2 linked regions of the Corallococcus caeni genome follow. The protein of the gene in region 1 interacts with the protein of each later gene in a pairwise test. Links are inferred from orthologs where the notes say so. Each region holds a gene or a part of one and is shown on either strand. Other genes may lie near its edges.

Region 1 (4,980 bases):
CACGAAGTGCAGGCGCACCGGCCAGTCCTTCCCCTGGTAGCGCACGGTGGCCACCATGCCGTCGCGGCCCAGCGTGTGGACGGCGGCGAGCCGCACGTCCGCGCCCTCCGCCCGGCCGAACGTCAGGTGCTTCGCGCCGCTGCGCGCGGCCTGGCGCACGATGAGCGCGTCATCCACGTTCACCACGGCGGTGGCCTGGGGCAAGAGCTCGCGGAACATCTCCCCTTCCGCCTCCGCCACGCCCTCCAGGCTGCCCAGCCCCTCCAGGTGCTCCGGCTGGACCACGGTGATGACACCCGCGTCCGGCTGCACCTTCCGGGTGAGCCTTTCGATTTCGCCCGGCTGGTTCATCCCCACTTCGATGACGGCCGCCACGTGGGACGGCTCCAGCCGGAAGAGCGTGAGCGGGACGCCCACCTCGTTGTTGAAGTTGCCCTCCGTCTTCAGCGCGGGGCCCCGCGTGGCCAGGATGGCGCCCACCATCTCCTTGGTGGTCGTCTTCCCGTTGGAGCCCCCCACCGCCGCCACCGGAATCTGGAAGCGGCGGCGGTGCAGCGCCCCCAGCCCGCCCAGCGCGGCCAGGGTGTCGTCGACTTCGTAGTGCGCGAAGCCCGGGGGCAGGGCCGGCAGCGCCCTCCCCCGCTTCACCACCGCCCCGGCCGCTCCCTGGCGCTGGGCGCCGTCCACGAAGTCGTGGGCGTCGAAGCGCTCGCCCTGCAGCGCCACGAAGAGACACCCGGGGGTGAGCGACCGGGTGTCGGTGCAGACGGCGGGAAAGCCCGCGGCAACGGGCTCCCCGCGACGGGTCGCACCCGTCGCCTGCACCACCTCGTCATCGGAGAATCGAGCGGCCATGGAGGGGGGTGTGGCCTGGGGCGTTCAGCCCGGGATGCGGTTGGCCAGCGCGCGCGCGGCGACCTCGCGGTCGTCGAACGCGAGCTTCTCCGTGCCCACCGTCTGGTAGGTCTCGTGGCCCTTGCCGGCGATGAGGACGACGTCGTCGTCCTTGGCCAGGTTGATGACCTGCTCGATGGCGGCGCGGCGGTCCGCGTCCACGAGGTAGCCCTTCTCCCCGACCTTCGCCTTGCCCGCGGAGATGCGGCGCAGGCCGCCCTTCTCCAGGCCCGGCGTCACCTCCGCGATGATGGCCTCCGGGTCCTCCGTGCGCGGGTTGTCGCTGGTCACCATCACCAGGTCGGCGCCCTCCGCGGCCACGGTGCCCATCAGCGGGCGCTTGCCCTTGTCGCGGTCGCCGCCGCAGCCGAAGACGACGATGACGCGGCCCTTGGCCAGCGTGCGCGCCGCTTCGATGGAGCGCTTGAGCGCGTCATCCGTGTGCGCGTAGTCCACCAGCACCGCCGGCGCGGGGCCGCCGCGGTGGTTCTCCGCGCGGTCCATGCGGCCGGCCACCTGGGAGACCAGCTCGATGCCGCTCTTCACGTCCGAGCGGCTGATGCCCGCGCCCAGCGCGATGCCGGCGGCGAGCATGATGTTCTCCAGGTTGTGGGGCCCCAAGAGCTTGCTCTTCACCTTGATGTCGCCCGCGGGCGTCTTCAGGGTGGCCTCGATGCCCTTGAGCGAGTAGGCGGCGTCCGCGGCGGAAATCTCCCCCGCGCCCGTGCGGCTGAACTTCCACGCCATGCGCTTCTGGCCGCGCAGCTCGTTGTAGATGCGGCTGGCGAAGGTGTCGTCGCCGTTGACCACGGCGGTGCCGGAGGCGCCCAGGTTCTCCACGAAGAGCTTGCGCTTCACCTGGAAGTACTCCTCCAGGTCCTTGTGGTAGTCCAGGTGGTCGCGGGACAGGTTGCTGAAGCCCGCGGCCTTGAAGGTAAGCCCGTGCACGCGCTCCTGCGCGAGCGCGTGGCTGGAGACCTCCATGACCACCGTCTCCACGCCCGCGTCCACCATCTCACGGAAGATGCGGTGCAGCTCCAGCGGGTCCGGCGTGGTGTTGGCCAGCTCCGTCGTCTTGCCGTTGAACTTGTAGCCCAGCGTGCCGATGACGCCCGGCGGGTTGGCACCCGTGTACATGGCGGCCGTCGCGAGGATGGCCTCCAGCAGGTAGGTGGTCGTCGTCTTCCCGTTGGTGCCGGTGACGCCCAGGAGCGTGAGCTTGTCGGCGGGGCGGCCGTGGAAGTTGGCCGCGATGAGGGCCAGCGCCTTGCGCGCGCTGCTCACCTTGAAGAACGGCACCTGCGAGGACTGCCCCTGCTTCTCCGACACCACGGCCACGGCACCGCGCGACACGGCTTCGCCAATGAACTGGGCCCCGTCTTCCTTCAGGCCCGGCACGGCGATGAAGAGATCCCCCGGCTTCACGCGCCGCGAATCCTGCGTCACTCCCGTGACGTCGACCGCGGAACGGCCGCCCGAGGTCTGCTCGGCTCCACACCCTGCGAGGACATCCGTCAGCTTCATCTCTTCCCCTTCACACGCATTGCTGATGCGGGGCCTGGAAAGGACACGGCCTCATTGCCGCGTCGCCAGTTCCAGCGTCACCCGGGCCCCCTTCTCCACCAGCGCACCGGCGGGGGGGGTCTGAGATACGACTCGTCCACTGCCTTGCAGCTGTGGCTCCAACGCCGCGGCGAGCAACTTCACCACGGCCTCTCTTCCTGCCTGACCCTGGACGTCCGGCACACGCACCGTGCCGGCTTCCGGGGTCTCGGTCACCGCATCCTCCAGGCCGGCCCGGACGGGCACGGCCTTCGCCAGCGCCTTCGGTGCCGGAGGGGGCACCACGGGCACGGCGGCCGCGGCCACCTCGGCGGGTGCCACCGTCCGGGACGGGGGCACGGCCAGGTGGGCCATGGCAGCGGTAGCGATTTCCTTGAAGGCAGGGGCAGCCACGTTCCCCCCGTATACGTCTGTCTTGGGTTCGTCCACCACCACGAGAATCACGGCACGCGGTGCCTCGGCTGGCACCATGCCCGCGAACGACGCGATGCGTTTGTCGGAATACCCCCGGGCGACGGGGTCCGCCTTCTGCGCCGTGCCCGTCTTGCCGGCCACCCGGTAGTCGTCCATGGCGGCCTTGGGCGCGGTCCCTCCCTTGACCACCACGCTCTCGAGCATGCCCACGACCTGGCGCGCCACCCTCTGGGAAACGACCCGGCGCAGCTCCGTGGGCTGGTTCTCCAGCAGCACCACGCCGTCCGGGTCCACGACCTTGGAGACGAGGTACGGGCGCATCAGCACGCCGTCGTTGGCCAGCGCGCCGTAGGCCGCCGCCAGCTGGACGGCGGTGGAGGTCATGCCCTGGCCGAAGGATTGGGTGGCCAGGGAGATGTCCGATTTTGGAAACGGGATGACGCCGCGGCTCTCGCCGGTGAGCGCCAGGCCGGTGCGCTCCGCGAAGCCGAAGGCGTGGTAGGCGGCCACCATCTTCTCCCGGCCCAGGGCCTCCGCGACCTTGGCGGCGCAGATGTTGGAGGACACCTGGAGGATGCCCTGCGCGTTGAGCCAGCCGTGCGGGTGGGTGTCGTTGATGGTGTGGCGGCCAATGCGGAAGGCGCCGTTCTCACAGAAGAACAGCTGGTCCGGGGTGATGGCCTTCTGCTCCAGCGCGGCGGCCACCACGAAGGCCTTCATCGTGGAGCCGGGCTCGAAGGCGTCCAGCGCGGCGCGGTTGCGGATGGCGTTCTTCACGCCGTCCTCCGGCGTGTTGGGGTTGAAGCGCGGGTTGTTGGCCAGCGCCAGCAGTTCCCCGGTGCGAGGGTCCAGCACCACCGCCATGCCCGCGACGGCCTTGGCGTCCTCCACGGCCTTGGCCAGCGCCTTCTCCGCGACGTACTGGAGGTGGCGGTCCAGCGTGAGCGTCACCGCGGCGCCCTGGCGCTCCAGCGGATCCATGGCGCCCTGGACCATCAGCTTGCGGCCCTTGGCGTCCCGGAAGCCGGAGGTGCGCGAGTTCTGCCCGGACAGCTCGTCCTCGAAGGCCAGCTCCAGGCCCTCCAGGCCGTGGCCGTCGGTGCCCACCATGCCGACGATGTGCGCGCCCAGTTCGCGCTGGGGATAGAAGCGCTTGGGCTCCTTGGTGAAGCCCAGGCCGGGCAGGCCCAGCGCCTTCACCGCCTCCACCTCCTGGGGCTTCGCCTGGCGCTTCACCCACGCGAAGCGCTTGGCGCGGGACAGGCGCGCGGCCACGTCGTTGCCGTCCAGGTGCACGGCGCGCGCGAGCTGCCGGGCCGCCTGCGGCACGTCGGGGAGCATGGACGGGTCCACCCAGATGGAGTCCACCTCCACGCTCTGCGCCAGCGGCGTGCCGCGCCGGTCGAAGATGTCTCCGCGCCGGGCCGGGATGTCGATCTGCCGGACGTACTGGTCCTGCGCCAGGCCGCGCAGCTTCTCCTGCTGGAAGACCTGGAGGTAGACCGCGCGGCCGAACGCCGTGCCCAGGAGCGTGAGGAACAGCCCGAACAAGAGCTGGACCCGCAGCCGGAGCCCCTTCGTGTTCGACTCTGGAATCCGCGCGCTCTTGAGGTCCCTCACCGCCCGGTCCCCCGCTCCGCCACGCGGACGGCCGGCGCCGCGGAGCGGGCCTGCGCGGTGCCGGAGCCCTTCACGCGCTCGTCCGCCAGGGACACCACCGCGCCGCCCTTGGGCATGGCCATGCCCAGCTGCTCACGCGCCACGCGCTCCAGGCGGCCCGGGGCCTTGAGCGTGGCCAGCTCCAGCTTCAGCCGGTCGTTCTCCCGGGTGAGCGAGCGGCTCTCGCCCTCCGCGTTGGACAGGCGGTAGCCCATGTCCACCACCAGCACGCGGCTGGTGACGTGGAGGATGCCCACGCCGGCGAAGAGGGTGAAGAGCATGACGGCGGGCAACAGGTGCATCAGCACGCCGGCCACGGACACGGAGGGACGCGAGAGGGCCTTGCTCATCGGATTTTCTCCACCGCGCGCAGGTGCGCGCTGCGAGAGCGGGGGTTGGCCTCGACTTCCGCTTCGGAAGCCGCGACGGCCTTCTTGGACACGAGGGCGA
Region 2 (5,471 bases), on another replicon or contig:
GGGGGCATGTCCCTCAACGTCTATGCCGTGGCCACGCCCTTCGTCATTGCCCTGGCCCTGGCGGAGTTCGCCTGGTGCGTGGCGCGGCGCAACGGCTACTACAGCTTCCAGGACTCCATCGCGAGCATGGGCACGGCGGTGATGAACCAGTGCGTCAACGTCGCGGTGGCCCTGCTGGTGCTGCCCCTCTTCACACAGCTGGGCCAGTACGCACCGTGGCGGCTGGACGCCTCGTCGCCGCTGTCACTGGTGGCGCTCTTCCTGGGCGTCGACTTCCTCTTCTACTGGTTCCACCGCTTCGGGCACCGCACCAACATCGGCTGGGCAGCCCACTCGCCGCATCACTCCACCGAGGAGCTCAACTACGCGGTGGCCTTGCGCGCGAGCGTGACGCAGCGCCTCTTCTCCTTCCTCTTCTACTGGCCGCTGGTGCTGGTGGGCTTCCCGCCGGAGGCGGTGCTGGCGATGGTGGCCTTCCACCTGGTGCTCCAGTTCATCCCCCACACGCGTGTCATCCCCAAGCTCCCCAGGTGGGTGGAGTCGTGGCTGAACACGCCGTCGCACCACCGCGTGCACCACGCGCGCAACGACGCGTACATCGACAAGAACTACGCGGGCTTCCTCATCATCTGGGACCGGATGTTCGGCACCTACGCGGAGGAGACCGAGCCGTGCTCCTACGGGCTGACGACCCCGGCGAACACCTGGGACCCGACGGCCATCAACTTCCAGGCGTGGGCCCGGCTGGCCGCGGACGCCGTCGCCACGAAGCGCCCGTGGGACAAGCTGCGCATCTGGGTGATGCCCACGGGCTGGCGGCCCGCGGACCTCCCTCCGCGCGCGCTGGGGTACTGGAAGCAGGACGGCGCGGAGGTGAAGTACCACTCCCGGGAGCTGCCCGGCGTCCGTGGGTACCTCGTCTTCCAGTTGTTCGCGGCGATGCCCTTCATGCTCCTGGTGAGCCACCATGCCTCACCGCTGTCGGGCTGGCAGAAGGTCGCGTTGAGCCTGCTGCTCTGGGTGATGGCGACCGCCTGGAGCGGGATGCTGGAGTCGAAGGGGTGGAGCGAGCCGCTGGAGCTCGCGCGGGTGCTCGCCATGGGCGTGGCGGTGACGCTGTGGCTGGTCTGGGCCAGCGCGCCCCAGGCGTGGAGCGCGCTCACGGCGTCGTGGCTGATGGTCTCGCTGGTCTGGCTGCGGGTGGCGCGCGGTGGCGCCGGCCGGAGGTCCCTGCCGACGTCCTTCCCGGGCTGACGACGGGTGCCTGTCCGTGGCACCGCGAGTACGTGAAACATGCTGTATCAGGGCTGATACAGAATTCCGGCAAGGTATTTATCACCATCCTCTCGTGTTTCTCTCGACTTCTTGGTAATCGAGGCCGCGAAAAGGAGCCGGAAGAATGCACACCCTGAACAAGCTCTCGGTCGCGGTGGTGTTGGGTCTGTTGCTCGGCGGCTGCGGAGCCACGGACCTGGGCGGAGAAGACGTCACCCGTCAGCTCGAGCAGGACTTCGGTGGCCCGAGCGGCCTCATGGACTTCTTCGACAGCCACACGGAGGAGGAGATCCGGGAGGCGCTGACGCCCTACGGCGTCGGGTACGTGGCCCACGGGAACGTCACCGCGCAGCTGATCAGCGACTGCCCGAAGTTCTTCCCGTCGACGGACCGGAGCAAGTGGCACAGCTTCGACGGCGAGTACTACTACATCGACAGCGTGGGCCGTCCGAACCGTGCGTACAAGGATCTGCCGAAGATCACCGCCGCGCCGCGCGTCGACTCCTGTCAGACGAACGTGGGCCAGTGGGGGGACGCGGAGAACCCCAGCAACGACTACGACGGCGGACACATGATCGGCTCACAGCTCGGGGGCTGGGGCGGCCGGGCGAACCTTGTGCCGCAGGATGCCAACTTCAACCGTGGCAACTGGCTGCAGCTTGAAAACAAGATGGCCAACTGCGCGAGCCTGCCGATTGGCCGGTTGCGCTACGCCATCGGCGCGAACTATCCGAACTCCACCGCGCTCATCCCCAACACCCTGACGATGGAGATCACCAACCAGTCCACGGGGAGCGCCGTGTCGATGTCCTTCTCGAACGTGGACTACGGCGGCTCGAACGGCACGAACGAGCGGACCCGTGGCGTGAACTGGCTGACGAGCCAGGGCTGCAACTGACGAAGGCCGCCGGGTGCCATCCCGGCCGTCTTCTGGACAGCCGCTACATCCCGGGGCAGATGTAGGTGCACCGATGGCCTCCCGTCCGCCCCCAGCGCGCACCTCCACCGTCCGGACGCAGAAGACGAAGCAGCTCTCCTCCGGCGCCCGGCGCGTCGTGGCGAAGCGCTCCGGCCCGGGCTGGGGTCGCTGGGCGCTCGGCGGCTGGCTGCTGCTCGCCCTCTGGCTCGGGGTGGAGTTCGCGCGGATGCCGGACGTGAGCCTCCTGCGCACGCAGAACCCGCGCACCACCGCGCTCATGTCGCAGCGAGCCGAGGAGGCGCTCGAGGCAGGCAGGAAGCCCCGCGCGCGCCAGGCCTGGGTGTCGCTTGGCGCGGTGGCCCCGCACGCCGTGGACGCCGTGTTGATCTCCGAGGACGCGCGCTTCTACCGGCACGAGGGCGTGGACTGGACCGAGGTGGAGAACGCCTTCGAGCAGTCGGTGCGCGAGGCGCGCCTGGGGCGCGGCGCCTCCACCCTCACGCAGCAGCTGGCGAAGAACCTCTACCTCTCCACGGACCGCAGCCTGCTGCGCAAGGGCAAGGAGTTGCTGCTCGCGCGCCAGCTGGAGACCCACCTGTCCAAGCAGCGCATCCTCGCGCTGTACCTGAACGTCGTGGAGTGGGGTGAGGGCGTCTACGGCATCGAGGCTGCGGCGCGCGAGCACTTCGGCGTCTCGGCGCGGGCGCTCAGCGTGGCGCAGGGCGCGATGCTCGCGGCCATGCTGCCGGCCCCGCGCCGCTGGCTGCCGGCCCAGCGGCCCGAGACCCTGCGCACCCGCGCTGGCGTCATCGTCGGGAGGCTGGAGCGCGAGGGCCGCATCAGCGGGGCGCAGGCCCGCGAGGCCAACGCCGAACTCTCACGCTTCTTTGGCGAACCGCCCGCGCCCGGCTTCGTGGCGGAGGCCGGCGCCGCGCTGCCCGCAGGGAGCTGAACCCTTCCCAGGGCTTCCGCGGAAGCGGTTGCACGAAAAGCACGACCGTTCTATGAATAGGTCATGCGCAAGGGCGAGCTCACCCATCAGACCATCCTGGAGACGGCCGTCCGGCTGGCGAGCCGGGTGGGGCTGCAGGGGCTGAGCATCGGGGGGCTGGCGGAGGAGCTGGGCCTTTCCAAGAGCGGGCTGTTCGCGCACTTCAAGTCCAAGACGGAGCTTCAGGTGCAGGTCCTGGAGGCGGCCACCGTCGTCTTCACCGAGCGCGTCGTCCGCCCGGCGCTGGGCAAGGCCCGCGGCGAGCCCCGGGTGCGGGCGCTCTTCGATGGCTGGCTCACGTGGGACCGGGACAAGGTGCTCGAGGGCGGCTGCATCTTCGTGGCGGCGGCGGCGGAGCTGGACGACGCGCCCGGGCCCGCGCGGGACACGCTGGTGCAGAGCCAGCGGGACTGGCTGGACTGCCTGGCCCAGGCCGCGCGCATCGCCGTGACGGAAGGACACTTCCGCGAGGCGCTGGACGTGGAGCAGTTCGCCCATGACCAGTACGCGGTGATGCTGGGCTTCCACCACGCGCAGCGGTTGATGCGAGACCCCCAGGCCGAGGCGCGAGCCCGCCGGGCCTTCGAAGCGCTCGTCACCGCCGCGCGCACCCCCACTTCCTGACCTTGTCGTTGCCGTGTCCTTCGAGGAGGACCTCATCATGGTGGAAAATAGCACGAACGTTCGGACGAAGATGGCGCTGTGGGGTGTGCGGGCGGCGGCGCGGAGCCTGGGGGCGGTGGCGCCCGGGCTGGCGGCGGCGTGGTCGGAGCGGCTGTTCCTGACGCCTCGGCGGCCGCGGCGCTCGCGCACGGCGGAGGCGGTGCTGGCGCGGGGCCAGCCCCGGATGTTGAGGGTGGAGGGCGAGGATGTGGCGGTGTGGAGCTGGGGCGAGGGCCCCCGGGTGCTGCTGGTGCACGGGTGGAGCGGCTACGGTGGGCAGCTCACGGCCTTCGTGCAGCCCCTGGTGGACGCGGGGTTCTCGGTGGTGACGTACGACGCGCCGGGGCACGGGGCGTCCTCCGGGCGCACCAGCTCGCTGCCGGAGCTGGCGGGAATGGTGGCGGCCGTGGGAGAGGCGACGGGTGGGCCCTACGCGGTGGTGGCGCACTCGTTCGGCGCGGCGGCCACGGCGGTGGCGCTGCGGGAGGGGATGAAGGTGGAGCGCGCGGTCTTCATCTCGCCGCCGGCGGATCCGCTGGCGGGCATCCGGGCCTTCGCGGACACGGTGGGCCTGTCAGAGGCCCTGTGGCGACGGATGGCGGCGCGAATCGAGGCGCGCTTCGACATGCGGCTGGCGGACCTGGCGCTGCCTGCCTTCGCGCCAGGGTTGGACGTGCCGCTGCGAATCTTCCACGACGTGGGGGACCGCGAGGTGCCGCTGGAAGCAGGCGAAGCGGTGGCGCGCGCATGGCCGGGCGCGAAGCTCACGCGCACGGAGGGACTGGGGCACTTCCGCATCCTCTATGCGCCGGAGGTGCTGTCGCCCGCGGTGGACTTCCTGGCGGAGGGCCGGCCGCCCTCCACGTCCGACCGTGGAGGGCGCTCCTGGCTTCATTCGCCCCTGGGCCCTACGACACCAAACGCGGCGCCCGCGGGGTCCGTCGCGACGACAACCCAGTCGCCGCCGGGCACTTCGTGCTGACCTTGCAGCACCTTGCCGCCGTTGGCTGTGATTGCGCGCTCCGCCTCGGCGATAGAGGGGACGCCGAAGTAGAACAGCCAGGTGCCGGTTGAACCGGGGCTCCCGGCGGGCTTCTGCATGATGGCGCCGAGCCGAACGCCATCGTGGTCGATGAAGCAGTAATCGCCCATCGGGCCCATGGGCATCACGTCGTTGAACTGGAAGTGGAAGTGCTTCGCGTAGAACGTCCTGGCGCGCGCGAGATCGGGGCTGGCCAGTTCGTTCCAGCGGATGCGCTGTACCTCCTTCACATCGAAGACGTCGCTCTTCGCGTTGGGTTTGCCGGGCGGTGGAATCGGCGTCATCACGTAGAAGGGCGTGCCCATCGGGTCGGCGACCATGGCGATCCTGCCGACGGGCAGATCCATGCCCGGCATCACCACCCTGGCGCCGTCGGCCACCATGGCCTGGATGGAGGCATTGACGTCCGCCACGTGCAGATAGCCGAGCCAGCACGGCTGTGCGCCATTGCGCAGCATGTCCTGGGACAGGCGCAGCACACCGCCGGCAGAGCCGCCATCGCCGCGCATGATCATCCGGTAGTCCGCTCCGTTCGGCATGGGCGCGGGCGCGTCGGAGATCTTCCATCCCACGACGGCGCC

The links.
Region 2: the proteins of AABA78_RS05440 (region 1) and mtgA interact in binary tests that used the Escherichia coli proteins (3 or more experiments, as listed by UniProt). The link is inferred for Corallococcus caeni from one-to-one orthologs.

What each region holds. Positions count from the first base shown.
Region 1 is NZ_BTTW01000001.1:1,372,413-1,377,392, forward strand. What follows is about bases 1,981-4,980. They hold AABA78_RS05440 (penicillin-binding transpeptidase domain-containing protein), read right to left. Parts: upstream 4,492-4,980; coding sequence 2,470-4,491; downstream 1,981-2,469. Other genes in these bases: AABA78_RS05435 (UDP-N-acetylmuramoyl-L-alanyl-D-glutamate--2,6-diaminopimelate ligase), read right to left, coding at 1,981-2,418; AABA78_RS05445 (cell division protein FtsL), read right to left, coding at 4,488-4,880; rsmH (16S rRNA (cytosine(1402)-N(4))-methyltransferase RsmH), read right to left, coding at 4,877-4,980. Also shown: AABA78_RS05430 (UDP-N-acetylmuramoyl-tripeptide--D-alanyl-D-alanine ligase), read right to left, coding at 1-855; more of AABA78_RS05435, read right to left, coding at 880-1,980. UniProt on the Escherichia coli protein: Essential cell division protein that catalyzes cross-linking of the peptidoglycan cell wall at the division septum. Required for localization of FtsN.
Region 2 is NZ_BTTW01000007.1:507,418-512,888, forward strand. The notes cover bases 1,302-4,196. They hold mtgA (monofunctional biosynthetic peptidoglycan transglycosylase), read left to right. Parts: upstream 1,302-2,246; coding sequence 2,247-3,146; downstream 3,147-4,196. Other genes in these bases: AABA78_RS28970 (DNA/RNA non-specific endonuclease), read left to right, coding at 1,400-2,173; AABA78_RS28980 (TetR/AcrR family transcriptional regulator), read left to right, coding at 3,210-3,809; AABA78_RS28985 (alpha/beta hydrolase), read left to right, coding at 3,847-4,196. In the rest of the region: AABA78_RS28965 (sterol desaturase family protein), read left to right, coding at 7-1,254; more of AABA78_RS28985, read left to right, coding at 4,197-4,830; AABA78_RS28990 (VOC family protein), read right to left, coding at 4,740-5,471. UniProt on the Escherichia coli protein: Peptidoglycan polymerase that catalyzes glycan chain elongation from lipid-linked precursors. May play a role in peptidoglycan assembly during cell division in collaboration with other cell division proteins.